DNA from 2 places in the Synechococcus sp. MW101C3 genome. Region 2 is predicted to be linked to the other one. Evidence: riboswitches for the same ligand, from Rfam matches in the RefSeq annotation. Region 2 holds a riboswitch; the other holds the start of a gene.

The links. A riboswitch is a leader RNA that binds a small molecule or an ion and turns the genes downstream of it on or off. The one in region 2 is predicted to bind cobalamin.
Positions count from the first base shown of each region.
Region 1: it holds a riboswitch for cobalamin, as region 2 does, so the genes downstream of both, CJZ80_RS10010 (HupE/UreJ family protein) here and CJZ80_RS04600 (HupE/UreJ family protein) in region 2, are expected to answer to the same signal.

Region 1 covers NZ_NQKX01000007.1:59,333-73,660, forward strand. Annotated here, with positions in the region: gene psb32 (photosystem II repair protein Psb32) at 1-491, shown strand, start outside; gene pxcA (proton extrusion protein PcxA) at 498-1,640, shown strand; gene cobU (bifunctional adenosylcobinamide kinase/adenosylcobinamide-phosphate guanylyltransferase) at 1,627-2,181, shown strand; gene CJZ80_RS09965 (tRNA (cytidine(34)-2'-O)-methyltransferase) at 2,185-2,682, shown strand; gene CJZ80_RS09970 (M23 family metallopeptidase) at 2,825-3,877, shown strand; tRNA gene CJZ80_RS09975 (tRNA-Met) at 3,927-4,000, shown strand; gene CJZ80_RS09980 (hypothetical protein) at 4,458-4,736, opposite strand; gene CJZ80_RS09985 (peroxiredoxin) at 5,144-5,746, shown strand; gene purQ (phosphoribosylformylglycinamidine synthase subunit PurQ) at 5,773-6,426, opposite strand; gene purS (phosphoribosylformylglycinamidine synthase subunit PurS) at 6,423-6,695, opposite strand; gene CJZ80_RS10000 (hypothetical protein) at 6,790-7,161, shown strand; gene cobW (cobalamin biosynthesis protein CobW) at 7,303-8,460, opposite strand; gene CJZ80_RS10010 (HupE/UreJ family protein) at 8,474-9,079, opposite strand; cobalamin riboswitch at 9,170-9,326, opposite strand; gene CJZ80_RS10015 (pentapeptide repeat-containing protein) at 9,320-9,850, opposite strand; gene upp (uracil phosphoribosyltransferase) at 9,902-10,570, shown strand; gene aroA (3-phosphoshikimate 1-carboxyvinyltransferase) at 10,670-12,007, shown strand; gene glmU (bifunctional UDP-N-acetylglucosamine diphosphorylase/glucosamine-1-phosphate N-acetyltransferase GlmU) at 12,069-13,448, shown strand; gene murF (UDP-N-acetylmuramoyl-tripeptide--D-alanyl-D-alanine ligase) at 13,412-14,328, opposite strand, start outside.
Region 2 covers NZ_NQKX01000003.1:119,022-133,349, forward strand. Annotated here, with positions in the region: gene CJZ80_RS04550 (ABC transporter ATP-binding protein) at 1-949, shown strand, start outside; gene CJZ80_RS14930 (hypothetical protein) at 1,095-1,331, opposite strand; gene CJZ80_RS04560 (ferritin) at 1,834-2,379, shown strand; gene CJZ80_RS04565 (chlorophyll a/b binding light-harvesting protein) at 2,641-3,666, shown strand; gene CJZ80_RS04570 (hypothetical protein) at 3,845-4,153, opposite strand; gene fldA (flavodoxin FldA) at 4,311-4,835, shown strand; gene CJZ80_RS04580 (hypothetical protein) at 4,870-5,112, opposite strand; gene CJZ80_RS04585 (esterase-like activity of phytase family protein) at 5,773-6,813, shown strand; gene CJZ80_RS04590 (iron ABC transporter permease) at 6,854-8,371, opposite strand; gene CJZ80_RS04595 (extracellular solute-binding protein) at 8,434-9,486, opposite strand; gene CJZ80_RS15425 (hypothetical protein) at 9,802-9,945, opposite strand; gene CJZ80_RS04600 (HupE/UreJ family protein) at 10,023-10,646, opposite strand; cobalamin riboswitch at 10,673-10,855, opposite strand; gene CJZ80_RS04605 (GTP-binding protein) at 10,936-12,228, opposite strand; gene CJZ80_RS04610 (DnaJ C-terminal domain-containing protein) at 12,471-13,469, shown strand; gene CJZ80_RS04615 (chaperone modulator CbpM) at 13,462-13,770, shown strand; gene CJZ80_RS04620 (iron uptake porin) at 13,877-14,328, opposite strand, start outside.

The sequences.
Region 1 (14,328 bases), on a different contig from region 2:
AGGAGCTGCAGGCCGATCACATCGAAGCCCGCCTGGTCACGGTGCAGCGCCTCGACTACGGCCTCGATCTCGAGACCCTCGGCCAGCAATTAATCGACCGCTGGTCCACCGCCTCCAGCGACGACTCCTCCCAGCTGATCCTGCTGATCGATTCGCAGACGAACACTGCCGCCGTGGTGGCCAGTGACACCCTGCTGGACCAGCTTCCTGAATCCCTGCTGCGCAACACCGCCGATCGCACCATGGCGATACCAATCCGGCTGGGATCACGCTACCGCCAGGCCTCACTCGATGCCCTCGACCGCATCACGGCCGTGCTGGCAGGCGGCGAAGACCCTGGCCCGCCGCTGGAGCAGGTGATCGTGCCAGTGGAGTCGAACATCCCCACCCAGGAGGAAACGGCCTCCAGCAATGGTTTCACCTGGATCGTCGTGCTGTTGGTGGTGGGCACGGTGGTGCCGATGCTCACCTGGTGGGTTTTCTCCCGCTGAGCACCCATGGGTCTGACCGACTGGATGGGAACCTTCGGGAAGGCCCGCACCAAGGATCTGCGCAGCAATCTGGAGCGCGCCTATGAGGCCGCCCTGCTGATCCAGAACATTGAGCTCGAATACTTCAACGACCGCCCTGTGCGGCCGGAGCTTGAGCTGAGCATGCCGGCGTCGGTGCAGGCGCAGATGATGCGGCGGTTTCGCAGTTCACTGGAGCTGTGCCGGCAGGTGGTGGAGGAACTCCAGCCCCGCCGCCACGAACTCGATCCCCAGGAGCTGCGGCAGTTCCAGCTGATTGAAACAGTTGAGGGGCGCTACTCCAACCGCAAGCCGCTCTCCACCCTCACCCGCTCGCCGGAGTTGTTGCCCCGCAGCCTGATGGGGTTGATGGAGAAGGTGCGACGGCAGCTGGATCCCCAGGCAGAGGCCACCGTGGTGGCTGGCTTTCGCCGGCGCCGCGATTCCACGCTGGTGTCGCTGCGCATCCTGCTGCTGCTGGTGCTGGTGCCGCTGCTGATGCAGCAGGCCAGCCGCACCTTCGTGATTTCGCCCTTGGTGGATCGCTTCGCGCCCGACGTGCCCTTCCTCACTTACCCCAAACCGCAGCTTGAAGAGGCGGCTGTGGAGAAGCTGCGTGTGTACAAAGCGGAGCTGGAATTCGATGCCCTGCTCAAGGGCGAAGACCTCCCCGACCCGGCGGCGATGCACAAGGCCCTGGCCAGCCGCGCCGCCGAACTGAAGGAAGAAGCGGATGGACAGAGCACCCTGGCGATCAAGAACGTGCTCTCCGATGCCTTCGGGCTGCTCAGTTTCGGGCTGGTCTGCCTGCTGGCCCGTGAGGACATCCGGGTGCTGCGCGGCTTTCTGGACGAACAGGTGTATGGCCTGAGCGACAGTGCCAAGGCCTTTGCAATCATTCTTTTTACCGACATCTTCGTGGGATTTCACAGCCCGGAAGGCTGGACTGTGTTGCTCGACGGTGTAGCCACCCACCTGGGACTACCGGTGAGAGAGAACTTCGTGATGCTCTTCATCGCCACCTTCCCGGTGATTCTGGCCACGATCTTCAAGTATTGGATTTTCCGCTATCTCAACCGTGTGTCCCCATCTTCTGTGGCCACGCTGCGCAACATGAATGGCGGGGGCTGACGCCATGCTCACCCTGGTGACCGGTCCGAGCCGGAGCGGCAAGAGCCGCTGGGCCGAGCACCTGGCCCTGCATTCGGGCCGGCCGGTCACCTACATCGCCACCGGCCCCCGCCTCGAGGGCGATGCCAGCTGGAGCGAGCGGCTGGCCCTGCACCGCCGCCGCCGGCCGGCCGACTGGCCCACCTGGGAGGTGGAAGGGCAGCTCAGCGCCGCGCTGGAGCGGGCGCCCGCTGAGCGACTGCTGCTGATCGACTCGCTCGGCACCTGGCTGGCGCACCACCTCGAACTGGACACAGGCGCCTGGGAGCAGGAACAGCAGCATCTGCTGTCGGCGTTGCAGCGTTGCCGCGCCGCCGCGCTGATCGTGTCTGAGGAGACTGGCTGGGGTGTGGTGCCCCCCACGGCGATCGGCGGGCGCTTCCGGGATCGGCTCGGGGCGCTGCAACAAGAGCTGCTGCCCCGCTGCAACGAGGCCTGGCTGGTGGTGCACGGGCGGGCGATCGATCTGCTGCGGCTGAGCAGGCCGGTGCCGGAGCTCTGAGCCATGCCGCGCGTGGTGCTGTTTGAGCCGGAGATCCCGCCGAACACCGGCAATGTGGCGCGCACCTGTGCGGCCACCGGCTGCGAGCTTCACCTGATCGAACCGCTGGGCTTCCAGATCGATGACCGGCAGCTGAAGCGGGCGGGCCTGGACTATTGGCCCTGGGTACAGCTGCATCGCCACGCCAACCTGGTGAGCTTCGAGCAGCACCGCCGCAGGTGCGGTGGGCGCCTGGTGGCCTTCAGCAGCCAGGTGGACCAGCCCTACACCTCCTTCGCCTTCCGAGACGACGACTGGCTGCTGCATGGGCGTGAATCGAGCGGCCTGCCGCCGGATGTGCTGGCCGCCGCCGATGCCCGGCTCACCGTGCCGATGCCGGGCTCGGTGCGCAGCGGTGGTGGGGTGCGCAGCCTCAACCTCTCCGTGGCCGCTGCCGTGGTGTTGTTTGAGGCCATTCGCCAGTTGGGGACAGGGATCTCCAGCACCGCCAGGGACGCTTGAACCCCGTTCGCTCCGGCCTTCAGGTTGTCTAAAGGAGTTCAGGCCGCTACTGTCGGCGCGACCCGGGGGGTGGCGGCTTCTCCACCGGGTTTTGTCCAATGGGTGAATTTGCATGAAGCCTTCGCAACTGATCCTGCCTCTGATGGGAGCCCTCCCGGTTCTCTCTCTGGTGGCTGCTGCGGCCATCCCTGGCATCGCCGACTCCCGCTCCAGCGGGGTTGATGAGCTGTCTGCCGGCTTCGGGGATGCTCTGGGGCTGACGGCCGAACCCAAAGCGGTCCAGCAGCTCGCCTCGCTCCCCAAGGCCAGCGACAGGGTGTGGATCCAGGTGCGCGCAGAGGTCACCCTGGATGAGCTCGCTCAGCAGCTGCGCATCCAGGAAACGCCCCTGGCCCGCATGAATGATGTGACCGAAGACCACAGGTTCAGCCAGGGCGACTGGCTGGTGATCCCTGGACGTGACACCAACCGGGCCCGCAGCGTGGCCGCCCTCGATCCCGAGCAGATCCGGCGCTCCGCCCCGCTCTCCGAGCTGCCACCCCTGGAATCCACCGGAGTGGTGCGCTTCGGCGACAGCCTGATGAAGCTCGCCAAGCGCTACAACCTCACGATTCAGGAGCTGCTGCGGCTGAACCCCGGCCTAGAGGCCGCCCGGCTCGTGGCCGGTACCCAGGTGCGGCTGGCCCGTTCCGCCCCCGGCCGCACCCGGATGGTGCTCGGGCTCAATCCCGTGGGCAGCGGCGGGCTCAGCTGGCCGGATCTCCCCTCCTTCGGTGGCCGTCCAGAGGTGGAGCAAGGCCCCACCCAGGGCGACGCCACCTGGATCTGGCCCACCAGAGGGGTGTTCAGCTCCGGCTTCGGCTGGCGCTGGGGGCGCATGCACAAAGGCGTCGACATCGCCAACAACGTCGGCACGCCGATCGTGGCCGCCCGATCCGGCCAGGTGGTCTTTGCCGGCTGGCATGACGGGGGCTACGGCTACCTGGTGGAGATCCAGCACAGCGACGGCAGCAAGTCGCTCTACGCCCACAACAGCCGCCTGATGGTGAGAGTCGGCCAGATGGTGGGCCAGGGAACCGTGATCAGCTCGATGGGCAGCACCGGACGCAGCACCGGGCCTCACCTCCACTTCGAGATCCATCCCCCCGGCCGTGGTGCCGTGAATCCCCTGGAGTTCCTCCCCGGCCGCGCCTGAGACGCGCCGCACGGGAGGCGTCGGGCCGTCGTTTAAGCTCTCCACACAAGGCTCGGTAGCTCAGCTGGTTAGAGCGTGGGATTCATAACCCCAAGGTCGGGAGTTCAAGTCTCCCCCGAGCCATTGCCCTGAAAATCGATACAACCCAGTGGTAGATCCAGTGGCACTTCAATTCTTTGACATTGATCGTTTGACATCCTTGTCACCTCAATGGGGTGACACCTGACGTTGGCGAGACTTTGTTGGCGCCTGAAGCTGGCGAGTTCTGCTGAGCGCTCTGCGCGGCTCGGCCAATGACTCAATCCCGGCCCTGCGTGCCGGGGCGTACGAATCAGCCAGCACTCAAGTTGGGTCCGCATGAAAACGGGGTGGGTCCCATCCGGGGTTGGTTCCATCCGCGGTGGATTGACTGTGGGGTGCGTTCAATCCGCGGGGGATCAATGTTGGATGGGTTCCATGCGGGGTGAACGTGATCGTCTCTCTCGCTTCCTGAATCAACCTGCCGCTTTCTGACTCAGCGTCTCGCTTTCTGATTGAGGCTCTCGCTATCTGAGTCACCATCGCGCATCGCCGCGTGATCTCAGCGCATTTCGATGGCGTTCAGGCGCTCACGAAAGCTGGGGGCGGAATTGGCTGAAGCGGCTCCGTAATCCGAGGTGGTGTTCGCAGCCTCGCTGGCGCCACCACGGGCACCGGAGCGCCTTGAGGAGGATGAGGAACCACGGCCACGGCGTGCCGGGCTGCCATCGGCCTGGGGACGCTGAATCGGGTGGGAGACGATTTCGCTGCGCAGCTGGCTGAGCAGACGGAAATGCCCGGTGGCGTTGTACTTGCGAAGCAGGACGGGATCCCAGGACATCAGGGCAGGCAAAAGAAAAGGACCACCGAAACCGGGTGCGCTCCAGGCTGGCGTTCGGTGCTGCGGACAGGAGCTGACGAAGCCGCCTGCCACCTCACCTGCTTACCGCGCCAACGACCCCATTCAGGCATGCAGCCAGTGTTTTATGACAAAAGTTCTTGACCCGCTGCGCTTGGCCGGCAAGGGCTGCCCTGATCCGTCTGGCTGAGGCCCCTGCTGATCGGCTGCGAGCGCCGCTGATCCGCGCCACGGCCGCTGCACACAGACAGCGCTGGATACAGTGATAGAGACGGCAGGAACACCGCGGCACACCTCCTTTCGCAGCTGCAATCTCCGGCTTCCGGCGTGATGCTGTCGCCGGCGGCCATAGCCTCCCCAACCTTCCCGTCCCTGAGCATCTCTCCGCCATGACGATCAACGCCTCCCTGCGCGTGGGTCAGCAGGCGCCCGACTTCACCGCCACCGCCGTGGTGGACCAGGACTTCAGCGAAATCCAGTTGTCGCAGTACCGCGGCCGGTATGTGGTGCTGTTTTTCTATCCGCTCGATTTCACCTTCGTCTGCCCCACGGAGGTGACAGCCTTCAGCGATCGGCACGCAGAGTTCGCCGCACTTGGCGCTGAAGTGCTGGGCGTCTCAGTCGACAGCCAGTACAGCCACCTGGCCTGGATCCAGACCTCGCGCCAGGACGGTGGTGTCGGCGAAATCGCCTATCCGCTGGTGGCCGATCTCAGGAAGGAGATCGCCCGCGCCTACGGCGTGCTCGACGAGGAGGTCGGTGTGGCGCTGCGGGGCCTGTTCCTGATCGATCCGGACGGTATCGTGCAGCACGCCACAATCAACAATCTCTCGGTGGGCCGCAGCGTGGAGGAAACCCTGCGCGTGCTCAAGGCCTTCCAGCACGTGCAGGGGCACCCTGGCGAGGTGTGCCCCGCCAACTGGATGCCGGGCGCTGCGACCATGAAGCCCGACCCAGTCGGCAGCAAGGAGTACTTCACCGCCCACGGCTGAGCTACCCCCTGCCACTGCCTTGGCGGTCAGCCCAGCAGCGAGGCCAGCAGGCGGGTGCCGTCGGTGCCGCCGGTGATCGGGTCGCAGGCCCGCTCCGGGTGGGGCATCAGACCCAGCACGTTGCCTTGGGCGTTGCAGAGGCCGGCGACATTCCCCACCGAACCGTTGGGGTTGGCGGCGTAACGCAGCACCACCCGGCCTTCCCCCTCCAGCTCCGCCAGCGTGTCAGCGTCGGCCTGGAAGCACCCTTCGCCGTGGGCGATCGGCAGGCTGATCTGCTCACCTTCGCTGTAGTGGCGCAGCCACTGGGAGGCGCCCGGGTGCACCGTGAGCGGAGCTGCTTCACAGAGAAAGTGCAGCTGGCGGTTGCGCGTGAGCGCTCCGGGCAGCAGGCCCATTTCTGTGAGCACCTGGAAGCCGTTGCAGATGCCCAGCACCGGGCCGCCACGGGCCGCGAAGCTGGCCACTTCGCTCAACAGCGGCGAGACATGGGCAATGGCGCCGCAACGGAGATAGTCGCCATAGCTGAACCCGCCGGGCAGCACCACCGCATCGATGCCCTCCAGGCTCGACTCCTCGTGCCAGAGGAAGCGGGTGGGAATGCCGAGGCATCCTTCCGCCGCCCAGCGCACATCCCGATCGCAGTTCGAACCGGGAAACACCACCACTCCGATCGTCATGACCCGGCGCCCTCCACGGGCTTGAGCTGCTCGAGGCACCAGTTCTCGATCACCGGATTGGCCAGCAGGCGATCGCTGAGCCGCTCGATCGTGCTGCGCGCGGCGTCGAGATCCGGCGCATCGAGTTCCACCTCCATCGCCTTGCCAATGCGCAGACGCGTGATGCCATCGACGCCGAGCCGCTGGGCGGCGGCTCTGGTGGCTTCTCCTGCCGGATCGAGAACCGATGGTCTCAGGGAGACCAGCACACGGGCTTGAAAGCGGGGCACCGGCAGGGATGTCGTTTGTTAAATCTTGGCAGCTTGCCTCCCCCTCGGGACCAGCGCCGAAGCATGGTCAAAACAGAGGTGGGCGTTGGAAGCGATGCAAGCGACAGGCGCCAGCCAACCCTGCCTGGGAGCCCGGCTGGCCCGGGCGGGGATGGTGGCAGTGTTGATCGCGATGGCAGGTACCGCTCTGCTTGCTCCGGCCCTGGCACAGGTGCAGCGGGTGCCCCTGCGCTGCCGGCTGGCCGATGGCCCCTGGCTTCCCTGCGTGATGTCGGTGGAAGCGGTGGGTGAGCGCTGGAGGTTGCGCTTCGACAACACACAGCTGAGCTTCCGCCACGACGGCAAGGGCGTGGTGGAGATGCAGCGACCAGCCGGCAGCTGGGAGACGGTGAAGGCCCGCTGGAGCGAGGATCAGGCCCTCTGCTGGGACGGCATCTGTGCCCAGGGGGACATCCCCCTGGACTGAACCGACCATCGGATTTGGTCGGCTGGAAGATTGGGTCGGCTGGAAGTGGATGGCACACCTGGGAAGGCTGTGAATGGATCACAGACAAGCCGCCATCAAATGGATCGCAGGCAGGCCGCCTGAGCTTGGGTGCGAGCCTGCTCAGACCCGGCTGGCGCTGACCTGCCTGCGTCGGGTGCCTTCGATCGCCTGCAGCAGCAAGCTGCGCTCGACACGCAGCCCGAGCGCCACCAGCTCAAGCCGACCCTCGTGGGGGCTGCCAGGGGAGCCAATCTCCCTGGGTGCGGGGGCTATCGGGCCTGCGGGGGCTGCCCTCTGTGCGTCGTGGTCCTCGTACCAGCAATCGAGCCGCGGACCAACCGCCTGGATCTGCAGAGGCCGTCGTTTGCCGGGCTGAATCAGCCAGCCCTTGAGGCGCAGCAGGGCCTGGTGCTGGATCTGCTCCAGGAGCGTGACTTCAAGGGCCTCACGATCGAAGGAGCCAGCGAGCTGAATCGCCACCGATTGCATGGGCACGTGGGTGTGGTCGTGATGCTCGTGGTCGTGATGACCGTGATCGTGATCGTGGTCGTGGGAGGCCTCGCCATGGGGGCCAGGAGCCGGCGCGACGGCTGGGCGATCCAGGCCCAGCAGCAGCTCGGGCGGCACCTGACCGCGCTGCATTGGCAACACCTGGGCGCCGGGGCGGCAGGAGGCCTGAAGGCGCCCGCGCACCCGGTCCAGCTCTGCAGGCGTGAGGCGGTCGCCGCGGCTCACCAGCACCAGATCAGCCGCCCGCAACTGGTCCTCGAACAACTCCTCCAGGTCGGAGAGGTGATCAAGGCTGGGGTCGGCGGCCCGCTGCCGCTGAAGCGCGGCGGGGTCGGCCACCACACTGCCGCCGGCCAGCGCTTCACCATCCACCACCGTCACCACGCCGTTGACGCGGGTGCGGGTGCGGATGTCGGGCCACTGGAAGGCCTGCACCAGGGGCTCGGGCAGCGCCAGGCCGCTGGTTTCCACCACGATGCCGTCGAGGCGGTCGGCGGACGCCAGCAGCTTCTGCATCGTCGGCAGAAAATCGTCCTGGACGGTGCAGCAGAGGCAGCCATTGGCGAGCTCCACCAGCCGGCCATCGAGCTCCTCCTCCGGGCAGAAGCCGCAGCTGCGCAGCAGGTCACCGTCGATGCCGACTTCGCCGAATTCATTCACCAGCACCGCCAGGCGCAGACCGCTGGTGGTGAGCAGATGGCGCAACAAGGTGGTTTTGCCCGCGCCGAGAAAGCCCGTCACCACCGTGACAGGCAGACGCCTTTGCATGGAGGCTGTCATCTCAGGGCACCAACGCGGACCAGGCGAACGTGGAGCCGACGCCGATCAGCACGCCGGCCGCCAGCATCAACCGCGCCGGAGCGAGGCCCGCGCGCCAGCGCTGCACCAACGTGAGCGCCAGCCACAGCAGGGCGCCCTGGCTGATCAGCAGGCCCAGCAGGTACCAAACGACGGAGGCCGCCTGCCAGCCACTCACGGCATCACTGAGCACATAGCCGTGCAGGGCGAAAGCGGGCAGCAGGGTCCAGACAGGCAACCGTTGGATCACCACCAGCCCCACCACCACCAGCGACAACGCCACCAGCGCTTCGGCGCCAGGCAGGGCGGGCAGCATCAGGCCAAGGCCGGTGGCCGTAAGCCCCACGGCCAGCAGAGCGAGCACCCAGCGCAGGCGCTGCACCAGGCCCACCAGGCCGAGCGCCAGCAGAAACAGCAGGTGATCCGGACCCAGCAGCGGATGACCGATGCCGCTGAGCAGACCCGCCAGCGGGCCCTCCTTCAGGGCGAAGGTTTCCATCAGGTGGTGGGCAGCTGCGGGGGTGGCCAGCAGTGGCACCAGCAGCAGCGGCACGACCAGGAGTGGCGCGAGCTGCAGGGCGCCAGACAACAGCAGAGGGCTGGCTGGCTGGGCCGCACGACGGCCTGGGCCAGCAGCCCGGGGTTGAAGAAACATGGCTCGACCGGTCCTCGCCGGAACTGGATGGGTTGAAACGCCGGCGGGTGTTCTGACTGGCCCTGCCACGAGGACTCGCGGAACAGGCTTCACAGTTGCGGGACAGCGCCGGAATTGCACCGGACTTTCCCCCTTGCCTCCAAGGGATGGATCCCCTGGAACCGGCGAGCCAATCTACCGGCAGCCGAGGCTTTCAACCGTGCTGACGCCGGTGCGGGGATTGACGCCTGCGGCCCTGGCGCAGAGTGCTTTCTGCTGGGTCAGATCGAGCACGGCGTCGCTGAAATCGGCCCCCTCTATCGTGGCCCCGGTGAAGCGGCTCTGCATGAGCATGGCGTTGCGGAGCACCGCACCGCTGAGGTCGGCGTTGTCGAAGCGGGTGGCGAAGGCCACGGCGTCTTCGAGGTCGGCGCCGCTGAGATTGCTGCCCTGCAGATCGCTGGAATTGAACACGGCACCGCGCAGGTTGGTGTCACTGAGGTCGAAGCCCTGCATCGACGCCTTCAGAAACTCCTGCTGCTGCAGGTTGCGGCCATGCATAGCGGGCTGCAGATCCTTCAGCGCCCGCTGGCCGCGCAGCTCCGGTGCCGTGATCGCCAGGGCCGGCGCCAGGGGGCCCACCAGACCCAGCCAGGCGACCGTGACCACCAGCAGGGCAAGCAGGGAGCTGAGCCAACCGGGGCGAGTGAAGGGGGGCAAGAACACACGTACCGTGGGCCCTCAAGTTATGGCAGCCACGGCCGCGGCGCGATCGACATGAGCATGTCCCTGCGGGTGGTGGTGCCGCCCCATCCCCTGATCGGTCACTGGTTGACCCTGCTGCGTGACCAGGACACGCCCCCCTCTCTGTTCGGCACCGCCATGGCCGAGCTGGGCCGCTGGCTCACCTATGAAGCCGTGCGCGACTGGCTACCCCATCAGCGGGTGACGGTGCAGACACCGCTGGCCAGCACCGAAGGCAGCGTGGTGGACGGCAGCGTGCCCCTGCTGGCGGTGCCGATCCTGCGGGCGGGCCTGGGGCTGTGGCAGGGGGCCCAGGCCGTGCTGCCCACGGCCCGGGTCGCCCACGTCGGCCTGCGCCGCAATGAAGCTGATGCAAGGGCCTCCTGGTACTACGACGCGCTGCCCGAAACAATCGGCCCCCAGGTGGGGGTGCTGGTGTTCGATCCGATGGTGGCCACCGCCGGCAGCCTGGTGCAGGTGCTGGAACGGCTCGAGAGCAAAGGGGTGAGCGGTGACCGGCTGCGGGTGATCACGGCCCTGGCGGCCCGGCCCGGGCTCAACACCCTGGGGCAGCGCTTCCCCCACCTCACCCTCTACACCGCCTGCATCGACGCTGAGCTGGATGCCGACTTCCGCATCGTCCCGGGCCTCGGCGATGCCGGTGATCGTTTGTTCGGCACCCCGGCGGCGGCCATTCCCTGATGCCTGCAGCAGGCGCGGCTCCAGCCCTCCTCTGTCGTGCTCGGCCAGACCGTGGCGCCCAGGCCCAGACCTAGGCTCACGGGCCATTGCTCCCCTGGCATGGGACTGGCTGTCGCCGCTTCACCGCCCCCGGCCCGTGCCCTCGGGCAGGAAGGTTCGCGTTCGTTGAGCGGCACCGTGCAGGTGCCGGGCGATAAGTCGATCTCCCACCGCGCGCTGCTGTTCGGGGCAATCGCCACCGGCGAAACCCGCATCGATGGCCTGCTGCCTGCGGAGGATCCGCTCAGCACCGCCGCCTGCCTGCGCGCCATGGGGGTGACCATCAGCCCGATCGCGGCAGGGCAGCCGGTGATCGTGCAGGGGGTGGGCCTCGAAGGCCTGCGGGAACCCGACGACGTGCTGGATTGCGGCAATTCCGGGACCACCATGCGGCTGATCATGGGGCTGCTGGCGGGACGCAGCGGCTGCCACTTCGTGCTGAACGGCGATGCGTCCCTGCGCCAGCGGCCGATGGGAAGGGTGGCCGAACCGCTGGCCGCCATGGGCGCCCAGATCCGCGGCCGCGCCGGCGGCAAGCTGGCGCCGCTCTCGATCCAGGGAAGCGCGCTGCATGGGGCCGTGCTGGGCACCCCGATCGCCTCGGCCCAGGTGAAGTCGGCGATCCTGCTGGCGGGTCTCACCGCCACCGGTCCCACCAGCGTGATCGAACCGGCCCGCTCCCGCGATCACAGCGAGCGGATGCTGCGTGGCTTCGGCGCCGACATCGAGATCGGCGGCGACTCCGGCCGGCACGTGCGGCTGACGCCGGGCCGGGAGCTGGTGGGGCAGCCGGTGGAAGTGCCGGGCGACATCAGCTCGGCGGCCTTCTGGCTGGTGGCCGGGGCGATCACCCCAGGCGCCGACCTGACCGTGCGCAACGTGGGCCTCAACCCCACCCGCACCGGGGTGCTGGAGGTGCTCGAAGCCATGGGCGCCCGCATCGAGCGGCTGGAGCAGCGCCTGGTGGCGGGCGAGCCGGTGGGGGATCTGCGGGTGCGCTATGGGCCGTTGCAGGCCTTTGACATCGGCGGCGAGCTGATTCCGCGCCTGGTGGATGAAATCCCCGTGCTGGTGGTGGCCGCCTGCCGGGCCGAGGGCACCAGCCGGATCCGCGAAGCAGCTGAGCTGCGCGTCAAGGAAACCGATCGGCTCGCCGTGATGTGCCGCCAGCTGGGCGCGATGGGGGCACGGCTGGTGGAGCACCCCGACGGGCTCGACATCACCGGAGGGGTGGAGCTGCACGGCGCCGAGGTGGACAGCGAAACCGACCACCGGGTGGCGATGAGCCTGGCGGTGGCGGCCCAGGTGGCCATCGGTCCCACGCGGCTGCACCGCAGCGAAGCAGCGGCGGTGTCGTACCCCGGCTTCTGGGACGATCTGGCACGTCTGCAGGCCTGAAGCCCACCGGCGAAAGGGCAGCGGGGCGCCGGATAGATTCCCGCCAATTGCCGCCCCCCGCATGCTTGCCGTTGCCGTTCTGGCCGCCGGGAAGGGAACCCGCATGCGCAGCGACCTGCCCAAGGTGCTGCAGCCGCTGGCCGGTGCCACGCTGGTGGAGCGGGTGCTCCGCTGCTGCGACAGCCTCGAACCCGATCGGCGCCTGCTGATCGTGGGGCACCAGGCCGAGCGGGTGGAGGCGTCGCTGGCGGCCCACCACGGGCTGGAGTTCGTGCTGCAGCAGCCGCAGAACGGCACCGGCCATGCCGTGCAGCAGCTGCTGGAGCCGCTGCAGGGGTTCACGGGTGATCTCCTGGTGCTCAATGGAGATGTGCCGCTGCTGCGTCCGCAAACGCTGCGCCAGCTGCTCGACAGCCACCGGCGCGGTGGCGCCGCCGTGACCCTGCTGACAGCCCGGCTGGAGGATCCGAGCGGCTACGGCCGGGTGTTCGCGGACGAGGATGCACAGGTGAGCGCGATCGTGGAACACCGCGACTGCAATGCCGCCCAGCGGGACAACCCGCTCGTGAACGCCGGCATCTACTGCTTCGACTGGAGCCGCCTGGCGGCGGTGCTGCCCCAGCTTTCCAGCGACAACGACCAGGGCGAGCTCTACCTGACCGACACCGTGGCCCTGCTCGGCTCCGCCCAGCACCTGGAGGTGGAGGACAGCGCCGAGACCAACGGCATCAACGACCGCCTGCAGCTGGCCCAGTGCGAGCAGGTGCTGCAGGAGCGGCTGCGGCGGCACTGGATGGTGGAGGGTGTCACCTTCATCGATCCGGCCAGCTGCACGCTCAGCGACGCCACCCGCTTCGGGCGCGACGTGGTGGTGGAGCCGCAGACCCACCTGCGCGGCGCCTGCCGGATCGGCGATGGCTGCCGAATCGGGCCAGGCTCCCTGCTGGAGAACGCCACACTCGGCAACGGAGTGGAGGTGCTGCTTTCGGTGGTACGCGAGGCCAGCGTCGCTGATGGCTGCGCCATCGGGCCCTACGCCCAGCTGCGGCCCGGTACCGAGTTGGCGGCGGGATGCCGGGTGGGGAACTTCGTGGAGATCAAGCAGAGCAGGCTGGGCGCCGGCTGCAAGGTGAACCACCTCAGCTACATCGGCGATGCGGAGCTGGGCGAGAACGTGAATGTGGGAGCCGGCACGATCACCGCCAACTACGACGGCGTGCGCAAGCACCGCACCGTGATCGGCGCCGGCAGCAAAACCGGTGCCAATTCCGTATTGGTGGCCCCGATCCGCCTGGGTGAGGGCGTCACCGTGGGGGCCGGCTCCACCCTTACCCGCGATGTTCCCGCCGGCTCCCTGGCTCTGGGCCGGGCCCGCCAGCTGGTGCGCGAGAACTGGCCGGGGCCTCAGGCCGGCGCCACGCCGGCGGCGCCGGCCAGCTGAGCCGCCAGCAGCGGGATCGCCCGCTCCAGGGCCACGCCACGGCTGGCCTTGAGCAGCAACTGATCGCCCGGTTGCAGCCACCCCAGCAGCGCCTCGGCCGCCTCAGCCGGGCTCTGCACGCGAGCCAGCCGCGGCAGGCCACTGGCCGCCTCCTGCATGGCGGCGCCGATGGCACCACCATCCACGATCACCAGCCCATCCAGCTGCAGATCCGCGGCACGGCGTGCCACGGCGCGGTGGAGCGCCTCGCTCTGCTCGCCCAGCTCCAGCATCGTGCCGAGAGCAGCAAAGCGGCGTCCCGGCTGGGCCGCCAGCAGATCGAGGGCCGCCAGCACCGCTTCGGGGGAGGCGTTATAGGTCTCGTCGAGCACCTGTACAGCGCCGAGCTGCAGACGGCGGCTGCGGCCACCGGGCACCTCCACCTGGAGGACCTGCAGCTGATCGGCCCGCACGCCGAGCTCCAGGGCCACCGCCAGGGCAAGCAGCAGGTTGCGGGCATTGTGGCGCCCGGGCAGAGGCAGCGGCACCCGAAACTCCGTTGGAGAAGGGTCAGTGGAAGCACCCTCAGCTGAAGCAACAGGAGCAGGAGCGGGAGCGGCAGTGCTTGCAGCGGCGCCGGGGCCGGCAAGCAGCTGCAGCCAGGCGCCGCCGGCCGCGCCGGGATCCCCCTCGATCTGGCCAAGCAGGTCAGGGGCTGGCACGTGCGGGCCCACGGCGGCAGAACCAGAGCCGGCGACGTCATCGCCTGTGAGCGCCACGCGGCGCACCCGGCCGCTCCACACGGCGCCCAGCGCCTGCTCGAGCAGAGGATCGCCGGCGGGAATCACCACCAGACCGGCCGGGCTGAGCGCGGCTGTGATCTCACACTTGGCCTGGGCAA
Region 2 (14,328 bases):
AACCACCTTGCTGCGCCTGATCGCCGGCTTCGAATGGCCGCAGCGGGGCGTGATCCGCCTGGCGGGCCGCGAGGTGTCCGGTCCGAACTGCTGCCTTGCTCCCGAGCGCCGCGGCGTGGGCATGGTCTTTCAGGATTACGCCCTGTTCCCCCACCTCACGGCCTGGGGCAATGTCTGTTTCGGCCTCAGACAACGGCAGAACAAGGGCCGTGCCGCCTGGCTGGTCAACCTGCTGGGTCTGAGTGAACTGGCGGAGCGCTACCCGCACGAGCTCTCCGGTGGCCAGCGTCAGCGGCTCGCCCTGGCGCGCGCTCTGGCGCCGGAACCGGCGGTGGTGCTTCTCGATGAGCCCTTTTCCAACCTGGATGTGGAAGTGCGGCTGCGGCTGCGCAGCGAATTGCCCACCGTGCTGGCGCAGTGCGGCACGAGCGGACTGATCGTCACCCACGACCCCGAAGAGGCGCTTGCGATCTGTGATCGGGTGGCGGTGCTTCATGACGGTCGTCTGCACCAATGCGCCAGCCCTCAGCAACTGGTCCACCAACCCGCCACCTCCTTCGTGGGGCGTTTCGTGCTGCAAGGCAATGTGCTGCCGGCCTGGTGGCAGGGCTCGGATCTGCACACACTGCTGGGGCCGGTGCAGCCGCTCAGCGGTCCCTCCCTCCCGCGCCTGAGTGTTCAGGAAGCAGCCGTGGAGGTGCTGGTGAGCCCCGACGACATTGAGCTGGAGGCGGACGATTCCGGCGCCGGCAAAGTGATGGGCCGCGAGTTTCTGGGCCGCAGCTGGCTCTATCAGGTGGAGCAGGGGGATGTGCGCCTGCGTGTACGCAGACCCATGGACATGCCGCTGCAGATCGGCCAGCACTGCGCCTTGCGTCTGCGTCCTTCTGCCGTGGTGAAAACCTTTCCAGCCACGTACAGCCCTCAACCCACGCTGGTTCCGAGCTGAGAAAAAACTCCCTCAGCCCACCTGGTGAGGGAGTCCGTCTCCGCCATCACTGTGGGCGCAATCAGTCAGAGGTGCTGTCATCTTCAGCGCCTCATCCTGTGGCCAATGGCACCTCCAGCGAACAGGAATGCCACTCAGCGCCGGATCAGCCCTCAGGGTCATATTCAATGCGCATCCATAACGTGCGATGGCTGTCTGGTTGCCTGAGCAATTCGAGATGCTCACACTTAAGGCAGCGTGCAGCGGCACTGTTGCCTTGCCTCTCCAGCTGGGCCATACGCTCCAAGCACCATTGCTGAATGGCACAGAGCTCATCGGTGCGCTTCCTGGTGCGCTGCTCCACGGGCAGGCGGGGAAGTTCACCGGAAAAATCATTGGGCATGGGCGGATCCGTTTGGGGGTCAGGGAGAACTCAGTGGAGTCGGGAAGGGATGACAACCAGCAGATCATGGGTTTCAGAACGTCACCGGGTCGGCCATGAATCAAAGGGCCTGGTCATGGATCGAAGGGCTTGGTGATGGTTGGAAGAGCCTGGTTCTGTCACACATGGACGGAAAGACTTGGTGATCGTGATGCAAATCGTGGACTGCAGATCGCAACCACAACGCATGGCGCAAGTCGGAACCACAGCTCATGGCGCAAGTCGCAACCACAGCTGATGGCATCAGGAGGTTCAGGGATTGCAGATTGTTGTCGGCAGATTCTCTCTGAAGCAGCAGCCGATCAACGCGATGAAAGTCACGAGCGGTGGTGATCGATGGTTCGAAGGGCAGTCGTGTGCAATCGCTCATACCCTCTCCGGGCAGACACGACAACCTGTGAACTCTGGCTCACGGGGAGCACTCAGGTTGCTAGATCAAGAGAGACATCACTGAACGAACCACATGAAAGAGTTGACGCAAGCGATCAACACCCACCTGGAGGCTGAGTTTCACGCCAGCCATAGCTACCTGTCGATGTCGATCTGGCTGCGGGAGAAGGATCTTGCCGGCTTCGCCGAATACATGCTCAACAAAAGCAATGAGGAGCGAGGTCATGCCTCCCGCATGATCGATTATCTGCTCGACTGTGACGAACAGGTGATTCTGCCCACCATTCAGTCGCCGCAACGCTCCTGGGACTCCACCCAGGCGTTGTTCGATCAGGTGCTCGTGATGGAGAAAGCCGTCACAGCCTCCATCAACCGTCTGTACACCTTGGCGGAAGCGGATGGGGAGCGAAGCGCTTCCGCCATGTTGGATTGGTTTGTCGAAGAACAGATCCAGGAAGAGGCGGAAGCCCGCTTTGTGCTGCAGCGTCTGCGCTTGGCAGGGGACAACTCCGCCGCCTTGTTGCTCCTGGATCAGCAGTTCCTTGATGGCACCGCTCTCGCCAGCGTGAAGCGTGCGGCCAGCCGCTATCGGGGTGGCGGTGGTGGTGGCGCCGCCTGAGAGTCGCCATTGCCCGTGGTGAGGGGCTTCTGGGGCGTTGTGACGAGTGGCCTGTTCCTGAAGGAAGCCGTTCTGGTGAGGTTTCAGCCACTGCCCCGCCAACTCCAACCAAGCGCATGGCCTCGGTCATTGTCCGCAAAGGCACGACACGAACGCTTCATTGATACACAATCCCGTACGCAATCAGCTGCCAGATAGTCATTTCACACGCATCAGTCGCTTGAGCTTCAACTTACATTGGCGCTGCCTCGCGCAAGCTAGATGCAATCGTACGGAAACCCAAAGGTCAATTTTGACTGGTGGGCAGGCAATTCACTGGTGACCAATGAAGCCGGCACATTCATTTCAGCGCATGCTGCTCATGCCGGCTTGATCATGTTCTGGGCGGGCTCGTTCACCATCTACGAGCTCAGCCGTTACGACCCTGCCCAGCCGATGGGTGAGCAAGGCCTGATTCTTCTGCCAAACCTGGCGCGCCTTGGTCTTGGCGTTGGGGAAGGTGGTGTGATCGCCCACGCGGAGCCGATCATCGCCATCGCCGCCTTCCACCTGGTGAGCGCCGCCGTACTGGCCGCCGGAGGGATGTGGCACCTCTTCCGTGCCCCCACCGACCTTGGCACCACGCAGGGCGGCGCCAAGCGCTTCAACTTCGACTGGGAAGACCCTGCCAAGCTGGGGGTGATCCTGGGCCATCACCTGATCTTCCTGGGCTTGGGAGCCATTGCGTTTGTTGAACTGGCCAAGCGGGTGGGCATCTACGACCCTGCCCTCCAAGCGGTTCGAACCGTGCAACCGCACGTGGATCTGGCCACAATCTGGGGCTATCAGACCAGCTTCCTCTCGATCTCCAGCCTGGAAGATGTGATCGGTGGCCATGTGGTGATCGCCTTCATGCTCACCGTGGGCGGGGTATGGCACATCCTGGTGCCACCGTTGCCCTTCGCACGCAAGCTGGTTCTTCAATCGGCCGAATCGATTCTGTCGTACTCCATTGGATCGGTGGCCTTGATGGGATTTGTGGCCAGCCTCTGGTGTGCCTCGAACACCACCGTGTATCCGGTGGAATACTTTGGGCCTGCGCTCACGCTGAAATTTTCCTTCTCTCCCTACTTCGCCGACAGCGTGGATCTGCCGTTGGGGGTTCACACCGCTCGTGCCTGGCTGGCGAATGCCCACTTCTTTCTGGCCTTCTTCTTCCTGCAGGGCCATCTCTGGCACGCTCTGCGGGCTCTCGGCTTTGATTTCCGCCGGGTAGGCAAGGCACTTGAAATGATGGAGACTGCCTGAAACTCCAACGTTGAGTGAACACCGCTGCTGAACCTCCACAGGTGAAACAGTGTGGAAACTCGTCTGCGTTTACCGCAACCAGGGGAAGCCCAGCTGTCAGAACCACGACTGTGAGATTCACAACTTGCCCTGGCCTTCCGGCCAGGGCTTTCTGCTGCGGGCGGCTGCACGCTGAAAGTCAGAATAGCGACACAGGACTGAGAGAATCAATCAGCTCCCGTTCAAGCTCAGCCTTGATCACCTCAACCGCCTGCAACTCCTGATAAAGCTGAGCCAATGTCTGTTCCTGCACCTGGATGCCCTGCACCAGGGCAAGCTGCTCCTGGGTGAGACCCGGATACTCCAGGCTGAGCTTCTGGATGGGCTGATGCTGGCGGATCTTGCCCAGCAAAGCCGGCCCATGGACGGCTGGCGTGTTGCAGTGGTGGGGTGTAAAGGCACAGGAGGGCCAGGAGGAGATGGCTGTGAAACTGAGCGTGTTGGGCATGGAATACAAGGCAACAGGATCAACGTAACGTTGATGACTTGATCGCCTGAATCCATTGATGCTGACCTTATGTCGGCAATGTCACCTGTCGATGTCGTTCCACACAGCTCCACAAGGACTGCTGGTGATTAGAACATCAACGTTCTGATTCAGCACAATGCCCGTTCGCATCTTGTTTGCCACCACCACCGGAAAAACGGAGGGCGTTGCCACCCGCCTCGCTGAGCTGATCGGACCCTCTGCCAGCGTGCAGGATGTGGGTGATCTCGACGCTACCGAGGAGTTGGAAGCTTCGGGCGACCTGATCTGTTGCGTGCCCACCTGGAACACCGGAGCAGATTCGATGCGCTCCGGAACCGCCTGGGACAGCCACGTGGAAAGCATCCCTGACCTGCAGATGAGCGGTCGAACGGTGGCGATTGTGGGCCTGGGAGATTCTTCCTCCTACTCCGATTACTTCTGCGATGCCATGGAAGAGCTCTACACGGCATTCATCCAGTCTGGGGCCAGAATGGTCGGCAAGGTATCACCCGCTAGCTACGACTTTTCAGAATCAAAGAGTGTGGTGAATGGGCTGTTCTGCGGCCTGCCTCTCGATGAAGACAGTGAACCCGATGTCACTGATGAACGACTTGCGCAGTGGGTGAAGCAGCTGCAATCAGAAGCTCCCGGGATGTTCTGACACTCTGGAGCCAATCCTCTGGGTAGTGATTGCGTCAGCCTTCGTCGTTCCGGGGTCTCCAACAGGAGGGAAGCCAGAGGATGTTCCAGGCATTGGTTTCCACCAGCATCTCAAGATGCTCACTGGTCAGGCAGCGGTCATCTTCCAGATCGGATCGCAACGACAGCAGTGAAAGGCGTTCCATGCACCAATCCCTGAGGCTGGTGAGCTGCAGGATGCGATTGAGGATCTCGTTCTCTTCGCTTGAGTGCATCTGAGACTCGTCCATCACGATCACGCCATGGCAGTGCGATGAGATCATCATCATGGGGTGTGCTGTGCCTTGCCTTGGAAATGCGACGCACGGGCGTAGCAAATAAACCAACGACGTCCTGGCTCATCATTCTCCATGTCCTCCCGAGAAGGTTGATTATGACGAAGGGGATCATGACTCGTCGATCTTGAGAAGACTGATCCGGACTTGACTGATCCGGGCTTAGTTGATCCAGGTTTGGCTGATCCTGCTCAGGCTGATCCTGGATCACCACACAGCCTGGGTCAACTGTGCAATCGGTCCTTGATCCAAGGCCTGTGGCTTGACTGCCTCTGCAGGATGTTCATCAAGCGCGATGCGTTCAGGATTCAAGGTCCCCCCATCCCGTGCGCTCCGGCGGCATGCCGCGCATCAAGGGCGATCAACTGTCGTTGTCACAGGATCCTTGCCTGATCCATCGTCGACGCATCTAGGGCACGTCTTCGTTGGGCCACAAGTCCTGATCTGCACTGTCATTCCTCTTCCGCAGATTGACCACGGAGCCAGTTGCGGACGACCAGGCCTTCGTGAGGCACCACTGCAGCTGGAGCAGCGCCATCGTGGGCCTTGGAGCCGTCTCTGCTCGCTGTGATTCCCGTAGCACCCCTGACCGTGCCGCTCCAGCCTCCCGCGGAGCCAGCCTGGGTGCTGCCCTGCCCGGGAGAGGTGAGCTGGCAGCTGCTGGCCGAGGTGAAGCTGCCCCGGGAGGGCACCGACGGCCAACCGCTCGGTGGCTTCTCAGCCACTGCCATGGACCCGGAGGGCCGCAGCCTGTGGCTGCTCAGCGACGCCCCCGCACCCTTCCTGGTGCCGCTGCATGGCATCGCGCGTCTCGGGGAGAACGGGGGCATCCCGCCGGTGGTCGGCCGGCGGCTGAGGCTCACCGATGCCAACGGCCAGCCATTTGCCCACCCCCTCGACGGTGAAGGGCTGGTGATCAAGGGCGGATCGTTCTGGATCGTGAGCGAGGGGCGCCGCACGCTGGAGCAGCCGCCGCGGTTGCTGCGCTTTCAGCGGGCCACGGGGCGCCTGCAGGAGGCGTTTGACCTGCCGGCGGACTGGCAGGCGGCGCCGGGGCGGGGCCTGGGCTCGAACCAAGGGCCGGAAGCGCTGACCTTGCTGCCGGTGTCGCCAGCGGCGCCGGGCGGTTCAGGCCGGCCCCCTTCTCTACTGCTGGCGGCCGAGCGGCCCCTGCTGCAGGACCCGGAGGGATCGCTGCGCCTGCTGCATTTCGGCCCGCTGGCCAGGAGCCTGGCCGGCAACGCCTCCCCAACCACCCCTCAGACCGCAGCCCCGCAACCTGCCTTTCTGCCGGCTGGGCGTCTGGAGGTGGCGCTGGAGGGTCCCCAGTGGGGCCTCACCGAGCTGCTGGCCCCGCCGAGCTCCGGGCTGCTGCTGGGGCTGGTGCGGGGCTATGCCGCGCCGAACCGCTGGTGGGCGCGGCTGGTGGCCTTCCCCCTGCCGGCAAGTCGGCCCGCAGGTGAGCACGCCCCACCACTCGCACCGGTGCGGCAGTGGGATCTGCTGGCGGCCGGGCTCAGCCCCGACAACTGGGAGGCCCTCGCCGTGGGCCCGGCCCTGGCCGATGGACGCCCCACGCTGCTGCTGGCCAGCGACGACAACTTCAATGTGATGCAGGCGAACCGGATCGCCCGGATCGCCCCCCGCTGTCCGGCGCGTCCCTGATCCAGGACCCCCAGCGTGAGCCCAGCTCTGGACTGGCGTTTCAGCCCCGGTCTTGACCGGAACCGAGCCGTTCGAGGCTGGGCATCAGCGCCACCGCCGCCACCAGGCCCAGAGCCACGATCAGCAGCGCCGGCACCAGCGCGGACGACACCCGTTCATCACCGGCGTACTGATAAACGCGCACTGCCAGGGTGTCGAAATCGAAGGGGCGCAGGGAGAAGGTGAGCGGCAGCTCCTTGACCGTATCGACGAAAACCAGCAGCGCACCGACCAGCAGCGGGCCTTTCAGCAGGGGCAGATGCACACGCCGCAGCACCTGGGTCCAGCTGCAGCCGAGGCCGGTGGCCGCTTCATCCACGCTGGGCGGAATCCGCTCCAGAGCAGCATCAAGGCCCCCCTTGGAGACGGCCAGAAAACGATCGCTGTAGCCCCAGAGCAACAGGAGCAGCGGGCTGAGGCCGAGCGGGCCGCCGATCAGCATCAGGGCCAGGGCCAGCACCGTGCCGGGGATCGCGTAGCCCATGCCCGCCGTGAAGGTGAGCTGACGCAGGAAGGGCTGGGGGATCCAGCGGCGGGCGATCGCCAGCACCACCGCCGCCACCACCGTCACCAGGGCAGCGGCAAGGGCCAGGCCAAGGCTGCGCAATGTGAGCGCCACCAGCTCCTCGGGTGAATCGCTCTGCAGGTGGTCGCGGCTCATCACCAGCCAGGTGAGCGGAATCGCCAGGCTGATCAGCGGCGGGACCAGGGTGAGCAGCTGGGCCGCACAGGACCGCCAACCGCTCAGGTGCCACTGCAGGGAGCTGGTGCCGTCATGGCCCATGTTCCAGCGGCGGCTGCGCTGGCGTAACCAGCGTTCGGCTCCCACCAGCAGACTCACCATCACCAGGGCGATCAGGGCCAGCCCCACGGCTCCCTGCAGATCCCCTTCACCCTGCCAGCGCTGCAGGATCCCGCGCGACAGGGTGGGCACGCCGAGCAGTTCGACCGCGCCCAGTTCATTCACCACCTCCATGCCGCTGAGGGCAACGCCGGCACCGATCGAGGGCAGGGCCAGTGGCAGCGCCACCCGCCGAAAGCTGCCCCACGGACCAACTCCCAGGCTGCGGCAGGCCTCCAGCTGGCGGTGGCCGCTCATCGAGAAGCTCTCGGTGGAGAGCAGGAACACATAGGTGTAAGTGGTGAGGCTGAGCAGCAGCACCGCCCAGCCGATGCCGTGAAAGCGGAAGCCCCAGCGGCTGCCGAGATCGACGAGCACGGCAGCCAGCACAAACGCAGGGGCCGCCAGAGGAAGCACCTGCGCCAGGCGCAGCCAGCGCCGGCCGGGGAAGAGGCAACAGGCCGTGAGCCAGCCGTTGGCCGTGCCCACCAGGGCGCCGATCATGCCGACACCGATCACAAGCCCCACAGTGTTGACCACCTGCTCAACGCCCTCGGCACCCAGCTGGAGGGTGCTGGAGCCGGGGGCCAGCAGGGCATAGCCCACCAGCACCAGCACCGGCAACAGGGCCAGGGCTGAGACCAGCACAACCGCTGCCGTGAGGGAGGCGCGCCGCATCGGCGGTGCGCCCTTGACAGCTGGTGCGCGTTCGGCTGTTGCCAGTGCCGCCATTCGGTGTCCTACTTCCAGCCGTTGGTTTCCATCATCCGGGTAGCGGCCCTGCTCCGTGCTCCGATCTGCTCGACCGAGACGCCATCCGCCCTGAAGGTACCGAAGCGCTTGAGGATGGGATTGTCACCCACGCCCTTGAGCGGGTACTCGTTGTTGGCTTCGGCGTAGCCGCGGCCACCGGTGGGGGAGGCCAGAAACTCGATCAGCCTGAGCGCAGCCTGGGGATTCTTGGCATGGCGCGTGACGCCGGCACCACTGATGTTGACGTGGGAGGGATTCACGTAGACCACCCGGAGCTGCTCAGCCAGGCGCTTGTCCTCGGCGCCACCTTCGCCCGAAAGCATGCGGGCCACGTAGTACGAGTTGACGACGCCAACCGCGCACTCACCCCGGGCGACGGCACGGGCCAGGGGGGTATCCGAGGTGAAAAACGGCTGCTTCACGTTGGCCACCATGCCGCGCACCCAGTTGCGTGCGGTCGCGTCGCCGCGCAGGATCATCTGGCTGGCCACCAACGACTGGTTGTAGGGGCTCTTGCGGTCGCGCAGGCAGAGCTTGCCTTTCAGGGCTGGCTTGGCCAGATCGGCGTAGGTGCGAATCGTGGCGGGATTCACCAGCTTCGGGTTGACCACCACCGCGCGCACCCGGCGGGTGAGGCCGTACCAGCGCCCCTGGGAGTCGCGCAGGTTGGCGGGCACATCGCGCTGCAGGGCTGCGGAGCGGCTGGGCTGGAACAGGCCTTGGTCGGTGGCGGTGTCGAGGCGGGCGGCATCCACCAGCACGAGCACATCGGCCGGGCTGTTGCGACCTTCACTCTTGAGGCGCTCGATGATGGCGTCGTCCTTGGCTTCCAGCACGTTCACCTTGATGCCTGTGCGGGCGGTGAACTGGCGGTAGAGCTCTTTGTCCGTGTTGTAGTGGCGGCCCGAGTACACCCCGATTTCAACGGGTTTGCGGTTGGGCGCCTGTTGCGCCAGGCCGGCACCAACGGCGGTGGCGATCGAAACAACCGTGAGACCGGCAGCAGCCAGCCTCACGGTGGCGGAAGAGATCCGTTTCATCCAGGAGATGGAGCGCCCGATGGCGCGAATGCAACATCTGGAGCGTAGGAATCAGGGTTTAGCTACCCACGTCGAAAGGGTGCGACCGGAAGTAACAAATGTGACCCGAAGAAAGACCGTTGGATCAGTGGATGGGGGAAACAACCAGGAACGAGAACCGCTCAGGCCGCTTGTCTGTCGTGGCTGGGGCATGAGAAGCGGGCTCTGCCCTGTGGAATGGCAAGCCAGACAGATTCCCCGCAGGCAAGGCAACCCAAAGAAAAAGCGACCATCAGCAGGGCTGACGATCGCTGAGGGCGAGATAGAGGGAAGCGTTCAGCGGCTGGGGCGGACCCGGACTGGAACGAGAGCCGGCTGCATCAGACCGCCGCCGGAATTGTCGTCGTCGGAGTCGGTGGTGAGCCAGAAGGCCAGGCCGAACAGGGCGATGACGCCGGTGAAAAGCAGAAGTTCGACCATGGCACCCAACCGGTATCCAGCAACGTTAGCCAGAACCTGAGGGCTGACTGTGTCGATGACTGCGATTGGTGCTCAGCTCAGGCGGCGCCGGCGCCGGCGAGCAGACCGATCGGCCCCAGGGCCAGCAGCGCACCCACCACGGTGAGCAGAACGGCAAGACGCACGGTCCAGGCGGTGCCGAGCCGGCGCAGCAACAGGAACGTGACCCCCACGGTGAGGCCGGAGGCCAGCAGGGCTCCCGCCCACCAGCTGCTGGCACCGCTGGCTTCATGGCCGTGCAGCATCGCGTGGATCGCCACCGCCACCGTCACCACGGTGCCGGCCGCAGGAATGGAAGGAGGGTGGCCAGAGCGGCGGCTCATCAGGATCAGCACACCCAGACCCGAAACCGCCAGTGCCGCCAGCAGCTCAGCCACGGGCAGGCCGCCGCCGCTGACACCGAAGAACGCCCCGATCACGGCACCGGCCAGGGCGAACAGCAGGAGCTGGGCACTCACGAACGACGAGGCCGCACCCACGCCCACCAGCAGGAAGAGGTGGTCGAGGCCGGTGAGGGGATGGCTGAAGCCACCCGCCAGGCCGGCTCCGGCCAGGCCGTGGGCGGAGGCGGGCAGGGTGCCCAGCAGGCTGAGGCCAAGACCGGCGCAGCCGGCCAGCACCAGATCTCGGCCTGACGAGGACTTGAGGGAAGCGAAGGGCATGGTGAACTCCGGTCCGCGCCGGGGATTGAAGGGGGAGGAGCAGGGGCGAGCGTTCTGGCTGAGGGCCCACCTGTTGATGGGGCCCATCACAGCTGCGGGACAGCGCCGGAGTGACCACCACGCCTTCGGACAAGGGTGATGCTGGCACCGGACTTTCCTCGTTGCCTCACCGGGGTGCGCACCGGCAAACCACTGCGGGGTCAGTATGAAGCCAGCCCTGCCGCCCGGGAGTTCAACGGCAACCTTTGGATGCGGGGCCTCAGGTTGAAGGGCTGTCTGGCGAAGAGCGTCAGGAAAAGCCCTTGCCGGCCGCACCGCTGGCGACGCAGGCCCGCAGCTGACGGCGCAGCTTGTCGTGATCGAGCTCCTTGCCGATCAGCACCAGCTGGTTCTTGCGCGGTCCTTTCCAGTCGGTGTCGTCGATCGAGAAGCGCTTGCCCGCCAGGTGGAACACATGGCGCCGCTCGCTTTCGCTGAACCAGAGGATTCCCTTGGCCCGGAACACCCCGGCCGGCATCTGGTTGTCGAGGAAGTTCTGGAACTTGCGCAACGAGAACGGCCCCTCGGCAGCGAAGGAGAGCGAGGTGAAGCCTTCGATCGCCAGATGGTCGGCGGCATGGACGCCGTCGCCATGGGCGTGATCGTGATCGTGGCTGTGGTCATGGCCATGGCTGCTGTGGTCGTGGACGTGGTCGTGGACGCACTGGCCATGGTCGTGGTCGCAGGCGCTGTGGTCAGCGGTGTGGTCAGCGGCAGTGGCGTGGGTTGCGGCGGCACCCTCGGCCGCGCCGGCGCTGTGGGCATGGCTGTGGCCGTGATCGTGATCGTGGTCATGGCCGTGGTCGTGGCTGTGCGCCTTGGCCTCGCCGGCCTGGTCCGCCACCACCCGATCGGACTCGAACAGCCCCACGCTCAGCAGCAACGGCAGCGGCACCTGCCCGCTGACCGAGCGCAGGATGCGCGCGTCCTTCTTCAGCTCGCGCAAACGTGATTCCACCTCCACCAGCCGCTCCTCCGCCACCAGATCGGTCTTGTTGAGCAGCAGGATGTCGCCATAAATCACCTGGGCGCGCCCCACCTCGCTCGCCATGGTGGACTCGTCAAAGTTCTCCGCATCGATCAAGGTGATGATCGAATCGAGCCGGGTGGTGTCGCGCAGCTCGCTGCCGAGGAAGGTCATCGCCACCGGCAGCGGATCGGCGAGGCCGGTGGTTTCCACCACCAGGTAGTCGACCGGATCGGGGCGATCGAGGATGCGCTCCACCGCCTCCAGCAGTTCGCCGTTGATCGAGCAGCAGATGCAACCGTTGCTCAGCTCCACCATGTCGTCGCCGGTGGCGATGATCAGGTCGTTGTCGATGCCGATCTCACCGAACTCATTCACCAGGACGGCGGTCTTGATGCCGTCCTGGTTGCTGAGGATGTGATTCAGCAGGGTGGTTTTGCCGGCGCCGAGAAAGCCGGTGAGGATCGTCACCGGCAGGCTGGTGATGCCGGCCTCCGCCATGGCGGGGATGGGCACCGTCGCAGGGCCGTCGGCGCGGAGATCGGTGGCGTGGAGATCACTGGCGGTGCTGGTCATGGCGATGGCGGCCAGGGCGGAGCTGATCCCGCCAGTCTGGCGCCTGGCCTCTGCGAGCTGGCTCGCTGATGCGGCCGTTTGCAGGCTGGCAAGCGGCCAGGGCGCGGCCAGGAGGCTGCCGCTTCTACGCCTGACGCGGCGCGATCACGGCTGGGCGTGGCAGGGTTGGGAGGAGCCCCGTGCGGGCCGCCCCCACAGGCGGCCACCCTCCAGGCGCAGCTCTGTTCGGAGGCCCGGCGACGATGAAGTTCAAGGACTACTACGCCGCCCTGGAGCTGGAGCGCGACGCCGATGGCGACGCGATCAAGAAGGCCTACCGGCGGCTGGCCCGCCGCACCCACCCGGACGTGGCCAAGGAGCCCGGTGCCGAGGAGCGCTTCAAGGAGATCAGCGAGGCCTACCAGACCCTTTCCGATCCCGAGAAGCGCCAGGCCTACGACGACCTGGGCCGCCATGGCAGCGGGGAGGACTTCAGCCCACCGCCCGACTGGGAGAGCCGCTTCCGGCGGGAGGGCGGCCAGCCGGCCGGTCAGGACGTGGATCTGGCCGATCTGTTCGAGCAGATGGGCTTTGGCGTTTCTGGCGGCGCCGGTGGGTTCGGTGGCGGTTTCGGTAGCTCCGGCGGTTTCGGCCAACAGGCTGGCGGCTTCCCGGTCCGCGGCCAGGACCTGGAGGTGACCACGGAACTGACGCTGGAGCAGGCGGCCCAGGGCACCGAGGTGGCGTTCACGCTCAGCGTTCCCAGCCGCCGCGCCGACGGCGGCATGGCGCGGGAGCCCCGCTCCGGCACGATCCGGGTTCCACGCGGTGTGGCCGATGGCGAGCGCCTGCGGGTGCCGGGCCGTGGGGGCCCCGGCCACGGCGGCGGCCCGGCCGGTGATCTGTTTCTGGAGATCCGGCTCAAGCCACACCCCCGGTTTCGCCCCGTGGGCCACGACCTCTACCTGGAGCTGCCGATCGCCCCCTGGGAGGCAGCACTGGGCGCTGAGATCGAGCTGCCCACGCTCGCTGGCACAGCGCGGGTGACCGTGCGGCCGGGCATGCGCAACGGCCAGAAGCTGCGGCTGGCGGGCAAGGGTCTGCCACGGCGCAAGGAGGGCGCCGGCGATCTTTACGGTGTGATCCAGATCGTGATGCCGGAGCAGATCGGTGATCGCGAACGGGAGCTCTACCGCGAGCTGGCCGAAGCCTCCGCGTTCAACCCCCGTCCATCGTTCGAAGGAGCCGCCACCCATGGCTGACGATCCGCTGATTCCCGCCGACGACGACAGCCCGGTGGCGCTCGAGGAGTTGCTGGCGGCCTCTGGCCTTGCCCATGAAGAGGTGAGTGAACTGGTCCAGTTCGGCGTGTTCCAACTCACCGGCACGGGCACGTCCTGGTGCTTCCACGCCCGCACCCTCACGCTGGCCCGCCGCGCCGCCCGCCTGCGCGACGACTTCGGCCTCAACGTGCCCGGCATGGCCCTGGCCCTCACCTACCTCGAACGCATCGAGGCACTGGAAGCGCGGCTGCGGGAACTGGAGTGCCAGCTGCCGCGCTGAGATGGGGCCGCTGCAGCCACTCCATGGCGCGCGTCGCTAGCCAGTGCATCAGACCAGAACGGCCATCCTGAACACAGAGTCAGCTCACAGCCTCCAAACCCCCGGATCAGAACCGGAAGGTGGTTTTCACCAGGCCACCCAATTGGTTGAAGGTCTCGCCGGAGGGGGTGTCCTGGCCCAGGGGCCGGCTGAGATAGAAGAGGGCGGGCGTCACGGAGATGTTGTCGCTCACCTGGAACTTGTACCACCACTCCCACACGACATTGCCGTCGTTGGGGTAATCGCTGCCTTCGAGGGCCGTGGCGAAGACCGGCTGGCCCACGGCCATGCCGAGGGCGTTCCCTTTCACGAACACATCGCTCCACTCCAGCCCCACCATCCACGACTGACTGGTGCGCACATCGCCATCCACCTCCTGGCCGTCGTACGACGTGGAGTTGATGCCCCAGCCGGCACTGATCGAGGGCAGCCAGCCGGAGCCGGCGGGTTGCCAGTAGCCGCTGAGGCCGATGGCATTGGTGCTGCTGCTGGGGTTCTCGAAGGCGAGGGCGGTGATGG